Regions from separate parts of the Ensifer sp. EB106-05-01-XG146 genome, predicted to be linked through region 3. Evidence: riboswitches for the same ligand, from Rfam matches in the RefSeq annotation. Region 3 holds a riboswitch; each other region holds the start of a gene.
The links. A riboswitch is a leader RNA that binds a small molecule or an ion and turns the genes downstream of it on or off. The one in region 3 is predicted to bind cobalamin.
Positions count from the first base shown of each region.

Region 1 (5,790 bases), 1.9 Mb from region 3:
TGATCGCCGGCTGCCTGACCGCCTCTGCATATTTTTCCGGTAGGGATGCGGACGAATGCGAGATCCGCGCTCTTGCCGATCGGCTCTATGCGCGGGTGGACTGGCGCTGGGCGCTCAATCGGGGCGACACGCTGACGATGGGCTGGCGGCCGCCGGGGCGGTTCTTGAAGCATCGCTGGCGGGGTTACAGCGAAGCGCTGCTGCTCTATGTGCTGGCACTCGGCGCGCCCGACCATTCGATCGAACCGGAGCACTATGCGGCCTTTGCCGAGGGCCATGACTGGATCCCGGTCGACGGCCGGCCGCATCTGCATGCGGCCCCACTCTTCATCCATCTCTTTCCGCAGGCCTGGCTCGATCTACGCGGGCTTTCCGACCGGCCGATGCGGGAGCGGGGGACGGATTATTTCGAGAATACCCGACGCGCCATTGCCTTGCAGCGGGACCATGCGCGCTCCAATCCCGGCGGTTTTGCCGGATATGGCGAGGACCTGTGGGGCCTGAGCGCCTGCCATGCGCCCCGCGGCCGGCTGCGGCTTGCGGATGGGCGCCAGCAGCGGCTTTTCGGCTATGTGAACCGCGGCGCACCCTACGGCCTTGATGACGGCACGCTGGTGCCCTGGGCGCCGCTTGCCTGCCTGCCGTTCGAGCCGGATGCGGCGCAGGCCTCCCTCGTGCATATGGCAGACAGTTATCCGGGACTTCTGAGCGAAGGGCGCTTTCCCGGCGGCTTCAACCCGAGCCTGGCCGCCGGCGCAGGCCCGGAGGGCTGGATCGATGCGCGGGTCGTCGGTCTTGACCAGGGCCTCGTTGTCATGATGATCGAGAACTGGCAAAGCGGCCTTAGCTGGGCACTGATGCGCAGCATGCCGGCGATCCGCCTCGGCCTTGAACGGGCGGGCTTCGACGGTGGCTGGCTGCAGGAGGGGGAAGGCGCGTGTGGTAATCCGCCCGCATCCTGCGCCAGAGGATGAGAATGGACGACGGAGACGGCATGCGCTTGAACGACCACCGGCCGACAGCGGAGACCGCGGCGTTTGCGCCGCAGGCGCTGGCCGTCGCCGACCATCTGCGTACCCAGTTTCCCGAGGCTGCCGTCTCGCTCGGGCCGGCGGCCAGTGATTTCAGCGCGCCGGGCGACTTCTGGGCTGCGGGCAGCGCTGGCCTCGAGGCGGGGCTCGCCTATCAGGATTTCTTTGGGGTCGGCATGACCGACCGGATCCGGGCGGCGCATCTGATCGCCTTCTATAGCCGCCAGCTGAGCGTGGTCCTTGGCGCGTTCCATCTCGGCGCCGGGTTGCAGGCGGAGGTGGCCGGCATTCGTTTCGAGGATTGGACGCGGCTTCACCGTGGCGTCGAAATCGCGGGCAAGCGCTATCATTTTCGCCTGCATCCGCCGGCCACGGAGCGCCAGGGTGGCGAAGGCGTCAGCGCATTCGAACAGGGCTTCATCGCCCATCTGGCACCCGTCGTTGCGGTTCTGAAAGCGCGAGCAGGGCTGTCGAGCGGGGCGCAATGGCGGCTCGCGGCCGATGCCCTGGCCGGCGCGTTCCTGGAAATCGGCCGCGCGATCGGCGACGAGGCGCGCGGCATGGCCGAGGCGCTGGCGATCGTCAAACGACCGGGTTCGCGGCTCTACTCAGAGGAGCTCTGCTACGAGCAGATCGCGGCTCTCGATCCGGCAAGCGGCGCTGAGCTGTCGCGCCAGTATCGGATCCGTTGCGGCTGCTGTCTCTACTTCAAGACGGAAGGGGGCAGTTTCTGCGACACTTGCGTGCTGCTGGAGCCGGAAGATCGCCGCGCGCGGCTGGCGGCGCATCTCATGCAAAACGGCGGGACCTGAACCCCGCCGTCGCTTTGCTGACGATCTGTGATCAGTGATCACTGTGCCTTGACGAAGCGCTCGTTGATGAAGCCGGAGACGACGCCGAGCACGATCCAGAAGGCAAGCGTGGTGGCGAGTGCGGCAACCGCAAACTCGGCGCCGAGCACGGCCGGAACGTTGCTGGTGATATCGAGCGGCTGCGGCGCACCGTAGACATGGGGTGCTGCGATCAGCACCAGGCCTGCGACCTTGGAGACGATCTCCTCGCGCAGGACGACGAGATAGAGGCCGACGGCGGAGAGCGCCACGGTCACCAGCCACCAGGTCTGGCGGTCGCCGAGTTCGGCTGCCGGAAATCCCGGCAGTTCCGGCGGCAGACCGATCGCCGGCAGCATGTGCACGGCAAGCCAGCCGCAGGCGCCCCACAGCGCGCCGTTCCTGAGCGTGATCGGGTAGCCGATCACCAGGCTGACGCCGGCGAGCAGCAGGCCGAAGCCGGAACCTGTGACGAGGTTCGCCATCAGCGTGCCGGAGAAGCGGCTCATGCCGAACATGATGCCGCCTTCCTCATGCTCGCCCTCATGGGCATAGGCCGGGGTGATCGGCGACAAAGCGTCGAGGAAAGCGCCGAACGGCGACACGGCTTTGAGCGACGAATGCTGGTCGTGGTTTTCTGCGGCCGGCTGTGCCGCACCCGGCTGGGCGGCGGGCTGTTCGGTAGCGGCCGGTGCCTCGCCTTCGAATTCTTCTGCATGCAGGATCAGCGGTGTGACGCGCAGTTCCTGGGCGCCGGTCATGAAGACACCGGCAATCAATCCAGCCACGATCGCGGCCAGAAGCGTTCTGACAATCATCTTGAAATCCCTCGATAACGACAAAAGCCACGCCCTATGGCGTGGTCCTCGAGCCTTCCCATTTTCCCTATGCTGCGGATGGCCTTCGCGCGCCGGAAAAACCGGGATGCACGCAGCCCTCCATCCGGCTCGGGCCGGATGCGTTCAGGTCCGCAGATTGTTCGATGCGGAACGTTGTTCACGTTCCGGCGCATCGGTCAGTGGCAGGGGAAGCCGTAGGAGTGGCGGGTGTCGTGCGCCGTGTCGTGCAGCACTGCCGAGTTGGCAAGGCCGGCGCCAAAGACGAGGAATGCGCCGATGAAGAGCGCGATGACGCCAGCGGTCAGACGATCGCTGAGGGAGAGCGGGGTGCTCGAAATGGTAGACGTAGCCATGACAACCTCCGTGATGGCATCGGGAAATTCCCGGTTGGGCCCTATGCCCGTATCGAGTGGCAGGTTTCCTGGCTCACGGCGTTGGGCTCGATGCCCTCGATCTGCCTCGCCTTCCCAGCTCGGCCGCCCTCTCGCGGTCTTGCCAGTGGCTTCTTCCGGATCGCTCCGGAACGGTGGATCGACGTCGCTCTACAGTCGCGGGGTCGGCCGTGATTTGAATGCCCAGCTTGGGTCCATCCGTCACATTCCCGTTTACTCCCGAAACACGTTCGCGTCCCGGGAACCAATCGATCCCAGATGATTAGGATTGTGTCATGGAGTTGTCAATTGAGTGCGCGCCGCCGCGCGGTCCATCCGCGACAAAATCCTTGACGGTCATGCGTTTGTAGGCTTCGACGATCTGGTCACCCTCGGCCCGGTCGACCGAGACTGCAAGTCGCATGGTGCAGTCGCCGAGATGCATGATCAGGAAGGCGGCGCTGTCGATCTCTTCGCGCGGCGTCTCCGGCACAAGGCGGGCCCAGACATCGGCAAGCAGCTTTCCGCCGGCGCGGCTTTGCGCAAGATCGATCTCGCGCAGCGCCTTGTCGGCTTGCATCGCCGACCAGATGTCGCGCATGACCGGCTCGGCGAGGAACATGTCGTAGTAGATGTCGAACAGCAGCGAGAAGGCGTCGCGCAGTTCGGCTATCGACGTGACCTTGGCCAGTTCGGCCGCGATGCACTCGTTGCAGACCGCATTGTAGCGCTCGGCCAGCGTGCGCACGATTGCCGCCTTGTCGGGGAAGTACTGATACAGCGATCCGATCGAAATCCCAGCCTTTTCAGCGACTTCGCTCATGCGCATGGCGTCGCTGCCCTTCTCCTGGATGAGCGCCGTCGCGCAGGCAAGGATCTGCTCGACGCGCTCGCGGCTGCGCTTCTGGCTCGGCGTCCGGCGCAGCGCACGCTCGTCGTCGGCGGGAAGCGTGGCGGGACTTGCATCTGGAATCATGAGTAATGCTCACATTTTGACTTGACTCCTAAAATACGAGGATTTATCACATTTGCAAATGTGAGAGATGCTCATGTTTGTTGATGGAACCTCAGGAGGAAACGATGTCTCGGAAAGTCACACTGGTTTTGGGCGGTACCGGCAAGACGGGGCGGCGGGTGGCCGATCGCCTTCGGGAGCGGGGCATAGCGGTCCGCATCGGCGCCCGTTCGGCGTCGCCTTCCTTCGATTGGACGGATGAGGCGACCTGGACGCCCGCCCTTGAAAATGTCGATCGCATCTATGTCTGCTACCAGCCCGATCTGGCGGTGCCGGGCGCCGTCGACGTCATCGACCGGTTCTCGAGCCTTGCCGTTCGCTCCGGCATCAAGCGGCTGGTGCTCCTGTCGGGCCGCGGCGAGGACGAGGCGGAAGCCTCCGAGCGTGCGCTGCAGGCCTCCGGCGCCGACTGGACGGTCATCCGGGGCAGCTGGTTCTTCGAGAACTTCGACGAAGGCTTCCTGGCCGACGGCGTGGTGAGTGGTTCGGTCTTCCTGCCGGTGGACGAGGTCACCGAGCCCTTCGTCAGTTGCGACGACATTGCCGACGTGGCGGTTGAGGCCCTTCTGGACGATGCGCATATCGGCAAGGTCTATGCCTTGACCGGCCCGCGCCTGATGACCTTTGCCCAGGCCGTCGCCGAGATCGCCGCGGCCGCCAACCGTCGGATCTCTTATCAGGCCATTCCGGTTTCCGACTTCGCAGCGCATCTCAAGGCGGACGGCGTGCCGGATGACTATGTCGAACTCATCCGCTATCTCTTCACCTCGGTGCTCGACGGGCGCAATTCCAGCATGACGTCCGATGTCGAGCGCGTGCTTGGGCGGCGTCCGCGCGACTTTGCCGATTACGCCCGGGAAACCGCAGCAACTGGTGTTTGGAGTCTTGCCGCATGATCCCGCTGATCCCCGCTCTGGCGTTTGCCGCCGCGATCGGTTCCGGCCTGATGGCCGGGCTTTTCTTCATCTTCTCGGTCTGCATCATGCAGGCCCTGTCGCGGCTGCCGCCGGAGCAGGGGATCGCCGCGATGAACGCCATCAATGTCGTGATCCAGAACCCGATCTTCCTCAGCGCCTTCATGGGCACGGCGCTGCTCGCCCTGGCGCTCGTCGTCGTCGCCTTCATCTCGGGCGGCGAGGGCAGGTGGTGGCTTGCCGCCGGTGGCATTGCCTATGTCGTTGGCGTACTGCTGGTGACCATTGTCTTCAACGTGCCGATGAATGACGCGCTCGCCGCGGCAGCCCCCGGTCAGGCGGCGACCGATCTCTGGCATGAGCGCTATCTGACCGATTGGGTCTGGTGGAACCACGTGCGCACATGGGCCTCGATCGGCGCGCTGGCGTTTTTCGTTCTCGGTTTCGCCCGCACCTGACGAAAAGCGCCGGCAAGTCGATCCTTGCCGGCGCCTGCACGCGTCCTGACCTTCAAGCCCATCCCGCCGTCAGGGCTTCGGAATACGCGCGTCGTATTGCGCTTCAAGGTCGGCAAACTTGCTCCAGGAGGCTGCCGGCTTTTCGCCTTCGAGCAGAGCTCGCAAAATGTCGAGGTGTACGTGCCAGCCGGCGGAGAAGCTGGTCATGACCGCGCGGTCGGCGATGCGCTTATGGGTGACGACGAGCAGCACCTTGTCGCCGCGGGGGCTGAGCTCGAAGCGGACCTCCGACGGGGTGCCGGTCTCTTCGTTCCAGGTATAGGCCAGTAGTC
Region 1 is NZ_JBYTDX010000001.1:2,450,611-2,456,400, reverse strand. It holds gene AC3WVQ_RS12165 (glucoamylase family protein) at 1-974, shown strand, start outside; gene AC3WVQ_RS12160 (ferric iron reductase) at 977-1,843, shown strand; gene AC3WVQ_RS12155 (CbtA family protein) at 1,882-2,679, opposite strand; gene AC3WVQ_RS12150 (CbtB domain-containing protein) at 2,877-3,053, opposite strand; cobalamin riboswitch at 3,095-3,356, opposite strand; gene AC3WVQ_RS12145 (TetR/AcrR family transcriptional regulator) at 3,355-4,047, opposite strand; gene AC3WVQ_RS12140 (NAD(P)H-binding protein) at 4,152-4,982, shown strand; gene AC3WVQ_RS12135 (anthrone oxygenase family protein) at 4,979-5,458, shown strand; gene AC3WVQ_RS12130 (SRPBCC family protein) at 5,528-5,790, opposite strand, start outside.
Region 1: another riboswitch for cobalamin. It lies ahead of AC3WVQ_RS12150 (CbtB domain-containing protein); the one in region 3 lies ahead of AC3WVQ_RS02605 (aromatic ring-hydroxylating oxygenase subunit alpha).

Region 2 (5,790 bases), 1.1 Mb from region 3:
CAGCGAAAGACGGTGGGCGCGAAGGTCATCGCCTCGCTCTCGAAGGCGCGACGCACCGCATCGGTGAAGCGTTGCGGCGACTCCATGACGATATCGATCGCAAACTTGCGCCCCTGGATGTCGAGGCCGGCCTGCTGCTTCTCCAATTCCTCGATGGCTGCGCGAACCCGGGCCTCCGTCTGGCGGCGCACGCCCGGCCGCTCGTTGAGCACGCGATCGACGGTCGCGGTGCTGAGCCCGGCCTGAAAGGCGATGTCCTTGACCAGAAACGGATGGGCCATCGCCTTGCTCTCCTGATGGATTTTTGATGGATTCTTGCTCTATATCATGTTTTGCCGCCGCCTATAGTCGTGTTCATCAGGATGTTCCAGAGGAGGAAACGCGATGAAGACCGACAACAAAGCGCGCCAGCGGATCGACCGCGTCTGGCTCACCGAAGAGGCTTGCGATCTCGAATCGTTCCGGGCGGAAGTCGAACGCCAAACCAGCCTGTCCGACTACCCCCATGCTTCCGGCTGCGAAAAGAATATCCTGATCTATGACAGCGCCGCGCTGATTGCGGCGTGCGGCGATGCCGAGGCGCGGCGTTCTGTTCTGGCGGAGATCTGCGAGGTACTGGCGACCGGGCCTGGCGTGGCGGTTTTCAAGCGCGCCTTTGCCGATACGACAGCAATCGACGTCGCAAGCGGGGTCTTTGACGCTATCATCGAAGAGCAACATCGCAGCAACAGCGGCGGCGGCGATCACTTCGCCAAACCCGGCGCCAATGACCGCATCTGGAACTCGCTGGAAAAGCACTGCCTGAACGCGCCGGAGAATTTCGCCTCCTATTACGGCAATGCCGTCATAGCGCTCGTCAGCGAGGCTTGGCTCGGGCCGAACTACCAGATGACGGCGCAGGTCAATCGCGTCAATCCTGGCGGTGCGGCGCAATCGGCGCACCGGGATTATCACCTCGGCTTCCAGACCGCGGCCGTGATCGAGCAGTATCCGGCGCATGTGCACAAGCTTTCACCGGTGCTGACGCTGCAGGGGGCGGTTGCCCATTGCGACATGCCGCTCGAAAGCGGACCGACGCTGTTCTTGCCCTATAGCCAAACCTATGTGCCGGGCTATCTGGCGCTCAACCGGCCGGAATTCCGCGCCTATTTCGACGCACACCACGTGCAGCTTCCCCTTGAAAAGGGCGACGTTGTCTTCTTCAACCCGGCGCTCTTCCATGCCGCCGGCACCAACCACTCCCGGGATATCCGCCGCGTGGCCAACCTGCTGCAGGTGTCTTCGGCCTTCGGTCGCGCAATGGAAACCGTTGACCGACTGACCATGAGCGCGACGCTCTATCCGGCCTTGCGGGCCTTGCTGGCGGGCGGGACGCTGACGCAGGCGGAAGCGGCCAACGCGATCTCCTCCTGTGCCGAGGGCTATTCGTTCCCCACCAATCTCGACCGGGATCCGCCACTCGGCGGGTTGGCGCCGAAGACGCAGGCGCAGTTGATGCGCGAGGCTCTCACTGCGGGGACGGGCGAACAAGAGTTTCTCTCGGTGCTGGAGGCGCAGGCGAAGCGCAAGCTGAGCTGACGAGCGAGTTACAATTTGACAGGCTCCCGGTGTGTTTCAGCCGGGAGCCGCAGCCGTTTCAAACGATCATTTCCGAGGGAGGAATTCGATGAGTGGACAATTGCAAGGCAAGATCGCCATCGTCACCGGTGGTACGCAGGGACTGGGCGCGACGATTGCTGGCCTTTTCGCCGAGCGCGGCGCTGAAGGCATCGTCATCTGCGGCCGCAACGCCGCCAAGGGGCGGGCGAAGGCCGAGCAGATCGGCAAGGCAAGCGGCGCGAAAGTCGTCTATGTCGAGGCCGATCTGGAAAAAGTAGAGGACGCCCGCAAGGTGGTCGCCGCTTGCGACGCGGAATTCGGACGGGTCGATGCGCTGGTCAACGCCGCAGCTATCACCGACCGTGGCACGATCCTCGACACCACGCCCGAACTCTTCGACCGCATGTTCGCGACCAATGTGCGCGCGCCGTTCTTCCTGATGCAGGAGGCGGTGAAGATCATGCGGCGGGAGAAGACCGAGGGCACGATCGTCAACATCGGCTCGATGTCGGCGATGGCCGGCCAGCCGTTCATTGCCGCCTATTGTTCGTCGAAAGGCGCGCTCGAAACGCTGACCAAAAACACGGCCTATGCGCTTCTTCGCAACCGCATTCGCGTCAACGGGCTGAATATCGGCTGGATGGCGTCCGAAGGCGAAGACCGCATCCAGCGCGAGTTTCATGGCGCGGCTGCCGATTGGCTCGAAAAGGTGGCGGCCGACCAGCCTTTCGGTCGGCTCGTCGATCCGGCTGAAGTGGCGCGGGCCTGCGCCTATCTGTCGTCGGCCGAGTCCGGGCTGATAACCGGATCGGTGATTTGCTTCGATCAGTCGGTCTGGGGCGCCTATGACGACTCGCCGCATCCGGTCGCTCCGCTTTGAGGCGGAGGCAAACGACTAAGCTCGACAGTAGCCGGCGGAAAGTGGCGCGCCATGTCTCGACCGGGTTGGCGCGCTTGTCTTTCTCAAACGGCTGTGCACTTAGTGCCGTCGTCAGGTGCCCGCGAAAGCGGGAGAATCGGGAATCCGGTGTCATTCCGGAACGTGCCCAACGCTGTGACGGGGACGATCGCCTCTAAGAGAGCCTTGAGTTGATTCAAGGTTTTGCCACTGGATCTTCAATCGATCTGGGAAGGCGAGGTGATCGGTTGAACCGAAGTCAGAAGACCGGCCTGGCGAGATAGACCGAACCCCGCGTGGACGGCGGGAGGTTTTCGCATTGTTGGGGATCGAACGATGCTGACTGAACCGAAGGGCGGCCTTGCGGCTGCCGGCGCCTTTTCGCTGCCAGAGCGGGAGGCCGTCTACCGTGCCATCGAGACACGTCGCGACGTGCGCGATGAATTCCTGCCCGCGCCATTGCCGGATGATCTGATCGGGCGCCTGCTGGCCGCTGCGCACAGCGCCCCGTCCGTGGGCTTCATGCAGCCGTGGAACTTCGTGCTGGTGCGGGCGGAAGAAACGCGTGAGCGCGTCTGGCAGGCGTTTCGCCGCGCCAATGACGAGGCCGCGCTGATGTTCGAGGCGGAACAACAGGCCAAGTACCGTGCGCTGAAGCTGGAAGGCATCCGCAAGGCGCCGCTCAGCATCTGTGTCACCTGCGACCGCACGCGCGGCGGTGCCGTCGTACTCGGGCGCACCCACAATCCGCAGATGGACGTCTATTCCACCGTCTGCGCCGTGCAAAACCTCTGGCTTGCGGCGCGGGCCGAAGGGGTGGGCGTCGGCTGGGTGAGCATTTTCCACGAGGCCGAGATCAAGGCGATTCTCGGCATCCCAGATCATATCGAGATCGTTGCCTGGCTCTGCCTCGGCTATGTCGATCGCCTCTATCAGCAGCCGGAACTCGCCGTGAAGGGCTGGCGCCAGCGCCTGCCGCTCGACGAGCTGGTTTTCGAAGACGGATGGGGACGCAGCAAGGAGAAGGCGTAAGGCCTCGTCCGATCAATTCTGGACCGGCTGATAGGCCGGTCCCTTCGGATGCTTGAGGTCGATGGCGGTTTCTTCCTGCGGCAGGTAGGTCGGGCCGACGACGCGAACCTTGTTCTTCGACGGATCGTAAGGCCGCTCTTCGGCCGGCGCCTTGGCGGTATTGCTCGCCGCTTCCGGCTTCTTGGTCTCGATGACGATGATCGACGACTGGTCGTCACCGATCTTCGTTCCGTTTGCCTTCGGTGTGGTCGAGGCGGTCTGGGGTATCTGGCAGCCGCACTGGCCGGGTTTTCCGACGGCGCGGGTGCGATAGGCAAAGGCGTTGGGCATTTCGGTATAGGGACGGCCGGTCACGGCCGAGACCATCTTGTCGCTCTCTTCCGTGTTGAGGTCGTGAAAATAGAGCTCGGTCTCAGCCCCCGGGCAGCGCGCCCGACAGGCCTGCTCGTCGCGCGGGAAATCGGCCGGCGTCGCATCCGAAGAAACCGGGAAAAAGGCGCCGTCGCAGGTGCGCACGCACATGGTTCTGAGCGTGCCGCTATAGTAGCGCTCCTGCGGCGCGTAGCCGTCTTCGCCTCGGCCGAGCATCGGGCCGTAGGCGTCTTCCGGCGGCAGGTCGGCAACGATGTTGCGGTGGCTTTCCGGCACGTCCGGTTCCACGCTTGCGAACTCCTCGCGGTCGCCATAGCAACCGTTGATCTCCAGCGCGGCGAGGATGCGTCGCCGGCTGTCGTCGCTGCCGCCGGCGACGATCTGCTCGCGCTCGGACTTCAGCATGCGCAGATTGTCTTCCATCTCGGCGATCAGGCTGTTGAGGCCGTAGCAAGTGTCGGGGTCGCCGCCGTCGAAGCCAATGGCGTTGCCGCCACTGCAACCCGCGCGGCGGCGGTCGTTCTTTGCCCGCCGCAGCTCGATATTCTGCCGCGAGATCGCGCTTGCGTAGTCGCGCGCATCGGCATTGCTGGCGACGTAGTCAGGCAGTTGCACGAGCCGCGCGTTCAGTCGGTCGCAGGCCGTCGATGCCAGTGACGGACCGGCACCGATCACAACCAGAGGCACAAGGGCCGCAGCGACGTGTTTCATGCGCGTGAACACGGGCGAAAGTCTCTTCCTGTTGCCAGGTCGGCGCCGACCTTCTGCGGGTGGCTGCCAGCGGCATTCCTGTTTCGCCTCCATCATAGAGCTTGTCGGTGATCGTGCAACGACAAGCGACGGTTTGCGTTAACAGCGCAGATCGACTGATGCGCTTAGGCGGCGCGGGCGGTTTCCAGCGACATCGGACGTTCGAGCACGGTACCTTCGATGGCAGCGACCGCCTTCATCCGCGTGAGCAGATCCGGCGTTACTTCCCAGGCGACGGCAACCGCGAAAACGGAGCCGATGCGATGCGGTTCGGCGATACGCTCGCCCGGGCATCCCATGCGCCGGAACATGCGCTCCAGGAACACATCCGTCACCGTGACGATGTGGCTGATGCCGGAAGCAAGGCCCAGCTCGCCGACGCCGCACATCAGTTCGGCGGCCGCGACCGTCACCTGGTTCGAGGCGCGGTCCTGCGAGATCTCGGGCTCGATGCAGAAGCGGCTGGATTCCCAGACCGAAGCGCTGCGGATTTCCGGATTATCGCCGAGCAGGATCGGGAAGGTATCGTCCAGCATGTTTGGGCCGAGTGTCGGCAGGAGGCGAAGCGCGCCGCGCAGCCGGCCGGTATCGGGCGCATAGGACAGGACGTAGAGCGGGTTTGCCTGGTCGTAGTTGTCGATTTCCCAGTCGCCTTCGGTCTGCACGTCCCATTTCAGGAAGTCGTGGAAGACGCGCTTGCGCAACCGGAACATGTCGTCGACGGCCGCCGGGTGTTGTGCGCGGGTCTTTCCGTTCAGGATCCTGATCATCGTTTTCTCCATCCGAGTTTGGGGATGGGGCGATGCTGTCAGGCTCGCGGCGGTTGCGTAACTGTCGCTAGCGACAGTTCAAATGCGCGATATTTGCCACTAGATTTCGAGGGGTTTCGGTGGAGGCGTATTGTCGGGTGTCAAACGGAGGGTATCAGAGCGTGTCGTACGGCCTGTGCCACAGCCTGAGTGTTGGAAACGACATTCAGCTTGCGTCGCGCATTGGTCATGAAGAAGCGCACGGTGCGCTCGGAAATGCCGAGGATCGTGGCGATTTCCCAATAGCTCTTGCCGGCGGCGGCCCAGGTCAGGACCTCGGTCTCGCGGCCGGTCAACCGCATCTCTCGGGTCGAAATGCTGCCGGCCATG
Region 2 is NZ_JBYTDX010000001.1:1,704,844-1,710,633, reverse strand. It holds gene AC3WVQ_RS08410 (LacI family DNA-binding transcriptional regulator) at 1-281, opposite strand, end outside; gene AC3WVQ_RS08405 (phytanoyl-CoA dioxygenase family protein) at 385-1,578, shown strand; gene AC3WVQ_RS08400 (SDR family oxidoreductase) at 1,667-2,479, shown strand; cobalamin riboswitch at 2,576-2,787, shown strand; gene bluB (5,6-dimethylbenzimidazole synthase) at 2,834-3,529, shown strand; gene AC3WVQ_RS08390 (DUF2865 domain-containing protein) at 3,542-4,612, opposite strand; gene AC3WVQ_RS08385 (acyl-homoserine-lactone synthase) at 4,777-5,421, opposite strand; gene AC3WVQ_RS08380 (helix-turn-helix transcriptional regulator) at 5,562-5,790, opposite strand, start outside.
Region 2: another riboswitch for cobalamin. It lies ahead of bluB (5,6-dimethylbenzimidazole synthase); the one in region 3 lies ahead of AC3WVQ_RS02605 (aromatic ring-hydroxylating oxygenase subunit alpha).

Region 3 (5,790 bases):
ATCAAGACCGCCTACAGCATGCCGGAGGGCTTGCAGAACGCCAAGATTGAGGCCCAGGCGGCCTTTATCGAGCGCACCGTCAACATCAAGGAACTGCAGCAGCCGGGTCAGCTTGAGAAGCTTCTGCAACGCTTCACGGCGCTCTACGACGTCGAGAACAACCAGGATGTATCGCCCGGTCTCGCGATTCTGACTGGCGGCGGCAGCGCTGGCGTCAGTGCCGAGACCTTGCTGTCGCTCTCGCAATTGCGCGCAGGCGGCCGCTGACGCACGCCGTCTGACGGTCAGCCCAAGACTGTTGTTGCATCGCCGCGCACCGCGCGAAACGGCGCGTCGTCAACCGTCGGCGCGCAGCACTTTATCGGGGTTCATGATACCTGCAGGATCGAACGCGTGCTTGATGCGTTGCATCAGCTCGATTTCGATCGGCGCCCGGACCTCGGCGAGTTCGTCGCGCTTCAACTGGCCGATGCCGTGCTCGGCGGAGATCGAGCCGTTGTAGCTCAGAACGATGCCGTGGACGATGGCGTTGATTTCGCGCCAGCGGTCGAGGAAGGCCTGCTTGTCGGCGCCGACTGGCTGCGAAATGTTGTAATGGATGTTGCCGTCGCCCATGTGGCCGAAGGAGCAGATGCGGGCGCCGGGGATCGCTTTCACGACGGCGGCATCCGCCTCCTTCATGAAGGCCGGAATGCTGGAGACGGGCACGGAGACATCGTGCTTGATCGAGCCGCCCTCGGGCTTTTGTGCCGGCGACATGCTCTCGCGCATGTGCCACAGCGCCTTCGCCTGTGTCTCGTTGGCGGCAATCACTGCATTCTCGACGAGGCCGGCCGCATATCCCTGCTCCAGCAGGTCCTGCACCATCCGTTCCGCGCTTTCGGCGCTATCGGACGTCGAGATATCGATCAGCGCGTACCAGGGATGGACCGTTTCCATCGGATCACGAACGCCGGGGATGTGCTTGGTGGTGAATTCGACGCCGAGCCGCGGCATCAGCTCGAAGCCGGTCAACGCCGGCCCGCAAAGGCTGGACGCCTTTTCGAACAGAGCGAGCGCATGCTCGACGCTGCCGACTCCGGCAAAGGCGACCTGATGCCCGAGCGGCTTCGGGAAAAGCTTGAGCACGGCGCCGGTGATCACGCCGAGCGTGCCCTCGGCACCGATGAAGAGATCGCGCAGGTCGTAACCGGTATTGTCCTTCTTCAACCGGCGCAGCCCGTCCCAGATTTCGCCGGTCGGCAGCACCACTTCGAGGCCGAGGCAGAGCTGGCGCATATTGCCATAGGCAAGCACGGCGGTGCCGCCTGCATTGGTGGAGAGATTGCCGCCGATGCGGGCTGAACCTTCCGAGCCGAGCGACAGTGGGAACAGGCGATTGTGCTCGTCCGCCGCCTTCTGGATATCGGCGAGGATACAGCCGGCATCGGCGACGATGACATTGCCGACCGGATCGATGTCGCGAATGCGGTTCAGCCGTTCCAGCGAAAGAACGATGTCTGCCTTGCCCTCCCGCGGGATCTGCCCGGCGACATGGCCGGTGTTGCCGCCCTGCGGCACGATCGCCGTGCGGGTGGCGCTCGCGAGCTTCATGATGCGCGAGACCTCGTCGACGTTGGCCGGACGCAGGACCATCGGCGTCGTGCCGCGGTAAAGTCCGCGCGATTCGACGAGATAGCGCGCCTTGTCGGCTTCGTCCGTCAGCACGTTGGTGTTGCCGACGATCTCGGCGAAGGAAGCGATGAGTTCGGGAGAGGGAAGGGTGGTCATGGGCCTCACTTCGCATTGCGCCTGCGCGCGCTATCGGATCGGTCGATCTGAGGATCTGGTCCTCGGTTCCTGGTCGGCGGCGATCATAACCGCAATTGGTGCCGTTCGATGAGGGTGGGTGCGGAGAAGATGCCGCACACTATCTTACCCTCGTGGTGCCGCCGCCCGTTGTAACCGGTCGATGATGGCTTCCCCCAACCCGTCCGAAGGGATCGGCCCGAAGGCGATGGTCTCTGCGCCGCTGGCATCCGCCCGCTTCATATAGTCGAAGAGATTGGCGGCGGCTTCGCGCAGATTGCCAGTCGGGCTGAGATCGAGAACGACGGCCGCCTGCTCTTCGCCGGCGATCCGATTGCCGCCGAAACGGATCAAGGCTTCGCCGGCATGCACCTCGGCGGCATCGAGCCGGACGGCAGCGCCGGGCGCGTAGTGCGAGGCGAGCATGCCCGGCGCCTCGATCGTCGCTCCCGCCGTCTCCGGCCGGGTCACCGGACGGCCAAGCAGGCGTTCGATCTCGGCGGCATCGAGGCCACCCGGCCGAAGCAACCGGATCTCGTCGCCGTCGACCTTGATGATCGTCGACTCAAGGCCGATTTGGGCCTGGCCGGCGTCGAGGATCAGCTTCAGTTTGTCGCCGAGATCGGCTTCCACATGGACCGCACTGGTCGGGCTGATTTTGCCCGACGTATTGGCACTGGGCGCGGCCAGTGGTCGCCCGAAGTGAGCGATTACCCGGCGCGAGAAACCGTCGGGCATGCGGATGCCGAGCGTGTCGAGGCCGGCGGACGCCAGCGCATGAACCGTGCTGTCGGCGCGCTGCCGAAGGATCAGCGTCAGCGGGCCGGGCCAGAAGGCTTCGGCCAGCTGCCTCGAAATCGGATCGAAATGCACATGGGCTTCGGCCATCGCCATGTCGGAAACATGCGAGATCAGCGGATTGAAGCGCGGGCGCCCCTTCATCTCGTAGATGCGACTGATCGCATCGGGATTGGTAGCGTCGGCGGCAAGGCCGTAGACCGTCTCGGTCGGAATGGCGACCGGCTCGCCTTCGGCAAGAACGGCGCAGGCGCGCGCGATCGCGCGGTCCGGTTCTCTATCCGTGTCGATGATCTCAGCCATGCCGTTTCCTTTCCGACGCTTCCTTAACGGACGCACCGGAAAAACAGAACGATTTTCTTTGAAGGAACCGGTTCGGCTCAGAGGCTGCGAATGATGCGACGCAACGCGTCATCCTTGGCGCCAAGCATCAGTACGTTTTTCAGCGCGACCTTGGGATCATCTGTGCGAAACAGCAGCCCGTTGTCACGAAAGTTGCGGTTGATGACCATTTGCCCGGCTTGGGCGCCCGGTTCGATGGCGACGGCGAAGTACATGCGTGAATAGCCGGGCTGGATACTCTCGAAAAAATGCGTCTCGTCGCCCAGGTTGCAGAAGAAGTTGGCGAAGTAGAAGGACCAGGTGATGTCCTTGGAGGGAGTAACCGGCGTACGCGCCGCCGTCACGTGACAGTAGCCGAGATGCGGCCGGCCGACGAGCGTGCGGTGGAAGATCATCTTCGGGAACTGGATCGAGTTGTGGAACCCGTTGATCCGCTTATGGGTCGTGTCGCCGGCGGTGCTGAGCTTCTTGCCCGTCCTGTCTGCGACTTCCTCATAGCTCAAATACCGGCGTTCGCTCGGCAACCATTGCCTGCGGTTGATCCGGCCCGTGCGCAGGAATTCGGTATGAACCGCCACCTTCGGCGGGATTGTCGGCAGCTTCTCGGCTGTCGCGTCGTAGTATCTCAACTTTGCCATGATCGTCAGCGCGCCATCTGCCTGCCTGCAGGACCTCTCTCGTCCGCCGGCTAGGCTAGCGGCTCATGGTTAATGAATGATTTCGTCCTGGCTGCATCATTAGCGTTCTCTATCTGACGCGATGTCGCAAACGGGCGAAGCCCTCCCGCATCTGCGCCGACCGCGCCGCAAAAGTCGGCAATTGCCCAAGATGTGATCTATCTATATGTTTGCAATGTAAAAATTCTAAGACGGTGGCCTTTTGTGGCGGTTTTTTCCGTGTCGTCATTCTGGAATTGGATGTCGCTATCGGGCAGCTGCCAAGGTGACTTCCGCGATTACATATCCTTACTCAAGGTGCCGTCTTCGAAGGGAAGATGGAGAATTGGGAAGCCGGTCAAATCCCGGCGCTGCCCCCGCAACGGTGGTGGAGCGAAAACCTCGGCAAAGGCCACTGGACGGTTCGTCCGGGAAGGCGCCGGGCAGGTCCGAAAGGACGGCTCCTGAGCCCGGAAACCAGCCTTGACGGACATAACCGTAACGGGTTGCGGCGGGCAGCCGGATCGGAGCCTCAAACGCATGGGCGTGCGCCCGTGCGGGTTCCTGTCCTGCCTCTCCGAAACATGGCGCATGAGGACAGGACATGGACACCAGAAACGATATGCTTCGAAAGCTGAAGGGCAGGCAGGACGGCTACAGCCTCGACCGGGCCTTTTACATCGATCCCGACTACTACAGGCAGGATCTGGAAAACATCTGGTACAAGGATTGGCTGTTTATCGGCCATGACTGCGAGATCCCGCGGGCCGGCAATTACTTCACCGTCCAGGTCGGCGACTACCCCGTTGTCATCACCCGCGACCGCCAGGGCGCCATCCGGGCGCTGCACAATTCCTGCCGCCACCGCGGCTCGCGCGTCTGCACGCAGGCGAAAGGCTCGTCGGCAAAGCTTGTCTGTCCCTATCACCAGTGGACCTACGAACTCGACGGCTCGCTGCTCTTTGCCCGGCAGATGGGAGAGGATTTCGACAAGGCCGCCCACAGTCTGAAGCCGATCCATTGCGAAACGGTCGGCGGCTACATCTTCATCAACCTGTCGGAAAAGCCGATGGATTTCACGACGTTCCGCGACATGGCCTTGCCCTATCTTGCGCCGCATCGGCTCGGCGAAACCAAGGTCGCGTTCGAAAGCACCATCATCGAGAAGGGCAACTGGAAGCTCGTCTGGGAAAACAACCGCGAATGCTACCATTGCGCCGCCAATCATCCGGAACTCTGCCGCACCTATCCTGAGGCGCCGACGGCGACCGGGGTGCAGGGCGCCAAGGATGATCCTGTGATCGCCGAACATTGGGCGAAGTGCGAGGCCGAGGGCCTGCCGAGCGAATTTAAGATGTCGCCGACCGGTCAGTTCCGCGCCGCCCGCATGCCGCTTGTCGACAATGCCGAAAGCTACACCATGTCGGGCGCCCGCGCCGTCAGGCGGGCCCTGTCCGCCGACGTCTCCCAGAGCCAGATCGGCACGCTCTTGATGTTCCACTATCCCACCACCTGGAACCATGTGCTCGCCGACCACGCCATCACCTTCCGGGTGCTGCCGCTCGGGCCCGAACTGACTCAGGTGACGACGAAGTGGCTCGTCAACAAGGATGCGGTCGAAGGCGTCGACTACAATCTAGATGAACTGACGCATGTCTGGACCGAGACCAACGACCAGGACCGTCAGATCGTCGAGGAAAATGCCTTCGGCATCCGCTCACCGGCCTATGAGCCCGGTCCCTATTCGCCCGAGCACGAGGGTGGCGTGATGCAGTTCGTCGAGTGGTACTGCAAGTTCATGGAGCAGCGCCTTGCCGGCGACGCGGCTCCGCTTTCAAGGGTCGCCTGACATGCAGATGGCCTCTTCGTTTCACCATTTCGACGCGCTCCACGTCTGGATCGACCGGCAGCAGATGCTCGAATGCACATCGGCGGTCGTCGAGACCGCCGATGTCATGACCTTCACCTTCCGGGCCGAAAAGCCCGCCTGGTTTCGCTATCTGCCCGGGCAATTCGTGACCCTCGAACTGCCCGTCGCCGACGAGCCAGTGATGCGCACCTACACCCTGTCGTCGACGCCCTCGCGGCCGCTGTCGATCGCCGTGACCGTCAAGGCGCAGTCAGACAGCATCGGCACCCGCTGGATGTTCGAGCACCTGAAGCCCGGAATGAAACTCCGCGCCTTTGGCCCGCTTGGCGATTTCAG
Region 3 is NZ_JBYTDX010000001.1:557,143-562,932, forward strand. It holds gene AC3WVQ_RS02585 (DUF1217 domain-containing protein) at 1-267, shown strand, start outside; gene AC3WVQ_RS02590 (FAD-binding oxidoreductase) at 337-1,770, opposite strand; gene AC3WVQ_RS02595 (L-threonylcarbamoyladenylate synthase) at 1,915-2,889, opposite strand; gene AC3WVQ_RS02600 (DUF6656 family protein) at 2,967-3,566, opposite strand; cobalamin riboswitch at 3,884-4,084, shown strand; gene AC3WVQ_RS02605 (aromatic ring-hydroxylating oxygenase subunit alpha) at 4,189-5,433, shown strand; gene AC3WVQ_RS02610 (FAD-binding oxidoreductase) at 5,435-5,790, shown strand, end outside.

Region 4 (5,790 bases), on a different contig from region 3:
CGACATGGTGCAGTATTTTGGCGAGCAGCTCTCGGGCTACGCCTTCACCCAGAGCGGCTGGGTGCAGAGCTACGGATCGCGCTGCGTGCGTCCGCCTGTTATCTTCGGCGACGTTTCGCGACCAAACCCGATGACGGTCGAGTGGGCGACCTTCGCGCAGTCGCTGACCGATCGCCCGGTCAAGGGCATGCTGACGGGTCCGGTCACCATGCTGCTGTGGTCCTTCGTTCGTGACGACCTGCCACGTTCCGTGGTGTGCCGGCAGATCGCGCTAGCACTGCGCGATGAAGTGTCGGATCTCGAGGCGGCCGGCATCGCCATCATCCAGATCGACGAACCGGCACTGCGCGAAGGCCTGCCGCTGCGAAATGCCGATCGCAAGGCCTATCTCGACTGGGCGGTGGAGTGCTTCCGTCTCAGTGCAGCCGGGGTGGGCGATGCGACCCAGATCCACACCCATATGTGCTACTCCGAGTTCAACGACATCATGGCCGCAATCGCGGCGATGGACGCCGACGTCATGTCGATCGAGACGTCGCGATCGAAGATGGAACTGCTCGGCGCCTTCACCGACGAGGCCTATCCGAACGAGATCGGCCCGGGCGTCTACGACATCCATTCACCACGCGTGCCCGGCGTCGAGGAAATGGTGCATCTCATCGAAAAAGCGACCGAGGGCCTCACGCCGGACCAGATCTGGGTCAATCCCGATTGCGGACTGAAGACCAGGCGCTGGGAAGAGACGCGGCCGGCGCTCGTTAACATGGTCGCCGCCGCCCGCTCGCTTCGAGCGGCTTTTGCCGCCGATACGCGCGAAGCCGTCAAAGCATGACGGGGCAACACGAAGTCACGATGGCGCCGGGGGAAACCCCGGCGCCACAAACCCTGATCGACATCGTTTTTCCAGGCGATACCAATCACCATGGCACGCTCTTTGGTGGCGCCGCCCTCGCGTCGATGGACCGGATCGCTTTCATCGTCGCCACCCGCCACGCGCGCGTTCCCTTCGTCACCGCATCCTGCGACCGCATCGATTTTCGTGCGCCTGCGCGCATAGGTCAGATCGTCTGCTTCAGCGGCCGTCCGGTTCGTGTCGGGCGCCGCTCGATGGTGGTCGAGGTCGAGATGATCGCGGAAGACATCGCCACCGGCAGCCGCGCCCTTTGCAGCAGGGGCACCTTCACCATGGTCGCGATGCCCCGTGCCGATGAAACGGATTGGATGCTGCCGCCGCTCGATGTGGCAACGGACACGCCCGAAGAGGCGGGCACCCTACGCATGGTCGACATCGTCTTTCCCGGCCAGGCCAACAGCTTCGGCGCCATATGCGGTGGCAACGCCCTCGCGCATATGACGAAGGCCGCATTCGTCGTCGCGACGCGCCGGAGCCGCCGGGCGACCGTCCTTGCCTCCTGCACCGGTATGGACTTCAAGCACCGGATCATGATCGGTTCGATCATCGAACCCATCGCCCGCATTGTGCGGACGGGTCGCAGTTCAGCCGCCGTCGAGGTCGAACTCTGGTCGGAAGAGCTCCTCACCGGTCTGCGACAGCGGACTGTTACCGGAACGTTCGCTATGGTCGCCGTCGACGAGGACAACCGGCCCGTGGCCGCTTTCGCTGCTTGATGGAATGGGGCGTCCGCACCAGGGGCGCCCTATCCACAACCTTGGTGCCAACCGGCTGTTTACTCCCCGTTATCCACACTGCAAAAGAAACCACCCTCCTACCCCCGCCTTCCACATACGGAACCTATTGACGCAGATTTGCGATGAACTACTATATCTAGTGTTCGAGGTTCTTCCGATTCGCAAGGATTGGGAGCTAAGACGGGAATACGGTGCGCCGGCGAGTTTCCGCTGAGGCTATGCCGTAGCTGCCCCCGCAACTGTAGACGGCGAGCGACTGTCCGGATTTGGACCACTGAGGCATGAGGCCTCGGGAAGGTCGGGATGGAAGCTTTGACCCGTAAGCCAGGAGACCTGCCTCGATCACCAAACGTCCACGGGCGGGGTGTCCGGAGGGGTTGAGTGCGTGGCAGGATGAGCCTGCCCGATCGTCTCGACGTCTCCCCGGCAGCCCGTCGAAAGCTTCGGGGTGAAGTCATGCCAGTTTCTTCCAGTTCAGATCCACCTTCTGCGGACGGGTGCGCGTTGTTGCGCGCCTGATCGAAAGGCCGCGCCTTGAAAACCCGCATCCGCGGAATTCCTGAGCGCCCGACCAAAACGAGCCGGCCCGGTTGCGTAACCGACCTTGGGCCAGCTTGACGACGTCAACTCCGGTCGAGTCGACCGGGGAGCGATGTTTCGTGTCCAATCGCCAACACCACGGTTCGCGTTCGCGCGATCCGACGATTTTTTGCGCCCATTTGCCAGACCCTCACGAGGAACCCATGTCGATCACCGTCTACAGCAAACCAGCCTGCGTCCAATGCACCGCCACAACCCGTGCGCTCGACCGCCAAGGCATCGATTATCGCATCGTCGATATCTCCGAGGATTCCGATGCATTCGCGCTGGTGCAGGGTCTTGGCTATCGGCAGGTCCCGGTCGTCGTCGCCGGCGAGCGGCATTGGGCGGGTTTCCGCCCGGACATGATCAGCGCGCTTTCCTGAAGGACGCGGGCGATGGGCCTGATCGTCTATTTTTCCAGTCGCTCGGAAAACACCCATCGCTTCGTCGAAAAGCTCGGCCTTCGCGCCGCCCGCATACCGCTCAGGGAAGGTATGGACGCACTTACGGTCGCAGAGCCCTATGTGCTGATCGTGCCGACCTATTGCGGCGACGATGGCCGCGGGGCGGTGCCGAAGCAGGTCATCCGCTTCTTGAACGACGCGGGCAACCGCTCTCACATCCGCGGCGTGATCGCAGCGGGCAACAGCAATTTCGGCGCGACCTACGGGATCGCCGGCGACGTGATTTCGGCCAAGTGCCGGGTACCCTATCTCTACCGGTTCGAGCTGCTCGGGACCGACGAGGACGTCGCCAATGTCAAAAACGGGATGGAACGATTTTGGACGTCACGACACTCGAACGCCCCTTGAAGGCGACGGAAGCAGCGCTCGACTATCATGCGCTGAACGCAATGCTGAACCTCTATGACGAAGAGGGACGGATCCAGCTCGACAAGGACCGGCAGGCGGCGAAACAGTACTTCCTCCAGCACGTCAATCAGAACACGGTGTTCTTCCATAACCTCCGGGAAAAACTCGATTATCTGGTGACCGAGGGCTATTACGAGCAGGAAGTGCTGGACCAGTATTCCTTCAACTTCGTGCGCGATCTCTACGATCATGCCTATTCAAAGAAGTTCCGCTTTCCGACCTTCCTCGGGGCGTTCAAATACTACACGTCCTATACGCTGAAGACCTTCGACGGAAAGCGCTACCTGGAACGCTACGAAGACCGTGTCTGCATGGTGGCGATGGCCTTGGCGCGCGGCAACGAGGGGCTTGCCCGCGATCTCGTCGACGAGATCATCTCCGGCCGCTTCCAGCCGGCAACGCCGACTTTCCTCAACGCCGGCAAGAAGAGCCGCGGCGAGCTCGTCTCCTGCTTTCTGCTCCGGATCGAGGACAACATGGAGAGTATCGGCCGCGCCATCAATTCGGCGCTGCAGCTTTCCAAGCGCGGTGGCGGCGTGGCGCTGTCGCTCACCAACATCCGCGAGATGGGCGCGCCGATCAAGCAGATCGAGAACCAGTCATCCGGCGTCATCCCGGTCATGAAGCTGCTCGAAGACAGTTTCTCTTACGCCAACCAACTCGGCGCGCGCCAGGGAGCCGGTGCTGTCTACCTGCACGCCCACCACCCCGACATCATGCGCTTCCTCGATACCAAGCGCGAAAACGCCGACGAGAAGATCCGCATCAAGACGCTGTCGCTCGGCGTCGTCATCCCCGACATCACCTTCGAGCTCGCCCGCAACAACGAGGACATGTATCTGTTCTCACCCTATGACGTGGAGCAGGTCTATGGCGTGCCCCTCACCGAGATTTCGGTGACCGAGAAGTACCGCGAGATGGTCGAGGATGCCCGCATCCGCAAGCGCAAGATCAAGGCGCGCGACTTCTTCCAGATCATCGCCGAGATCCAGTTCGAGAGCGGTTATCCCTACATCATGTTCGAGGACACGGTGAACCGGGCAAACCCGATCGCCGGGCGCATCACCATGAGCAATCTCTGCTCGGAAATCCTGCAGGTGAGCGAAGCGAGCGCGTTCAACGACGACCTCTCCTACAAGCACATGGGCAAGGACATCTCCTGCAATCTCGGTTCGCTGAACATTGCGGCTGCGATGGACAGCCCGGATTTCGGCCAGACGATCGAGACCTCGATCCGCGCCCTCACCGCCGTCTCCGAAATGAGCCACATCTCGTCCGTGCCCTCGATCGAAAAGGGCAACGACGACAGCCACGCGATCGGCCTCGGGCAGATGAACCTGCACGGCTATCTCGCCCGCGAGCGCATCTACTACGGCTCCGAGGAAGGCATCGATTTCACCAACATCTATTTCTACACGGTGACCTATCACGCCATCCGCGCGTCGAACCGGCTGGCGGTCGAGAAGGGCAAGAACTTTGCCGGCTTCGAAAACTCGAAATACGCGTCGGGTGATTATTTCGACAAATACACCGAAGCCGAATGGCTGCCGGCGACCGAAAAGGTGAAGGGCCTGTTCGAGGAAGCCGGCATCTCGATCCCGACTCAGGAAGACTGGCTGGAGTTGAAACGGGCGGTGATAGCTGGCGGCCTTTACAACCAGAACCTCCAGGCCGTGCCGCCGACCGGTTCGATCTCCTACATCAACCACTCCACTTCCTCGATCCATCCGATCGTCTCGAAGATCGAGATCCGCAAGGAAGGCAAGATCGGCCGCGTCTACTATCCGGCCGCCTTCATGACCAACGACAATCTCGAATATTACCAGGACGCCTACGAGATCGGGCCGGAGAAGATCATCGACACCTATGCGGCCGCCACCCAGCACGTCGACCAGGGCCTGTCGCTGACCCTGTTCTTCCGCGACACGGCAACGACCCGCGACATCAACCGTGCTCAGATCCATGCCTGGAAGAAGGGCATCAAGACCATCTACTACATCCGCCTTCGGCAGATGGCGCTCGAGGGTACGCAGGTCCAGGGCTGCGTTTCCTGCGCGCTGTAACCTCGCATTCCAGTAACGGCCCCTCATCCTAGCCCTCTCCCCGCAAGCGGGGAGAAGGTGCCGGCAGGCGGATGAGGGGCACCCCCTCACCGCGCGATGAGGCATACACGATCACAAAGGTTCAACGACATGAACATGCACACCAAACCCGCAAGCCGCATCCGCGCCATCAACTGGAACCGCATCGAAGACGACAAGGACCTGGAGGTCTGGAACCGTCTGACCGGCAATTTCTGGCTGCCGGAGAAGGTGCCGCTTTCCAACGACATTCCCTCCTGGGCAACGCTGAAGCCGGAGGAGCAGACACTCACCATCCGCGTCTTCACCGGCCTCACCTTGCTCGACACGATCCAGAACGGCGTCGGCGCCGTCCGACTGATGGAAGATGCGGCCACCCCACATGAGGAGGCGGTGCTTTCCAACATCTCCTTCATGGAGGCGGTGCATGCCCGCTCCTATTCCTCGATCTTCTCGACGCTCTGCCTGACACCCGATGTCGATGACGCCTATCGCTGGTCGGAAGAGAACGAGTTCCTGCAGAAGAAGTCGGCGCTGATCATGGCGGAGTATGCCTCCGGCGATCCCTTGAAGAAGAAGGTCGCGAGCGTCTTTCTCGAAAGCTT
Region 4 is NZ_JBYTDX010000002.1:1,598,378-1,604,167, forward strand. It holds gene metE (5-methyltetrahydropteroyltriglutamate--homocysteine S-methyltransferase) at 1-832, shown strand, start outside; gene AC3WVQ_RS27385 (acyl-CoA thioesterase) at 829-1,629, shown strand; cobalamin riboswitch at 1,780-2,005, shown strand; gene nrdH (glutaredoxin-like protein NrdH) at 2,394-2,615, shown strand; gene nrdI (class Ib ribonucleoside-diphosphate reductase assembly flavoprotein NrdI) at 2,628-3,044, shown strand; gene nrdE (class 1b ribonucleoside-diphosphate reductase subunit alpha) at 3,014-5,167, shown strand; gene nrdF (class 1b ribonucleoside-diphosphate reductase subunit beta) at 5,297-5,790, shown strand, end outside.
Region 4: another riboswitch for cobalamin. It lies ahead of nrdH (glutaredoxin-like protein NrdH); the one in region 3 lies ahead of AC3WVQ_RS02605 (aromatic ring-hydroxylating oxygenase subunit alpha).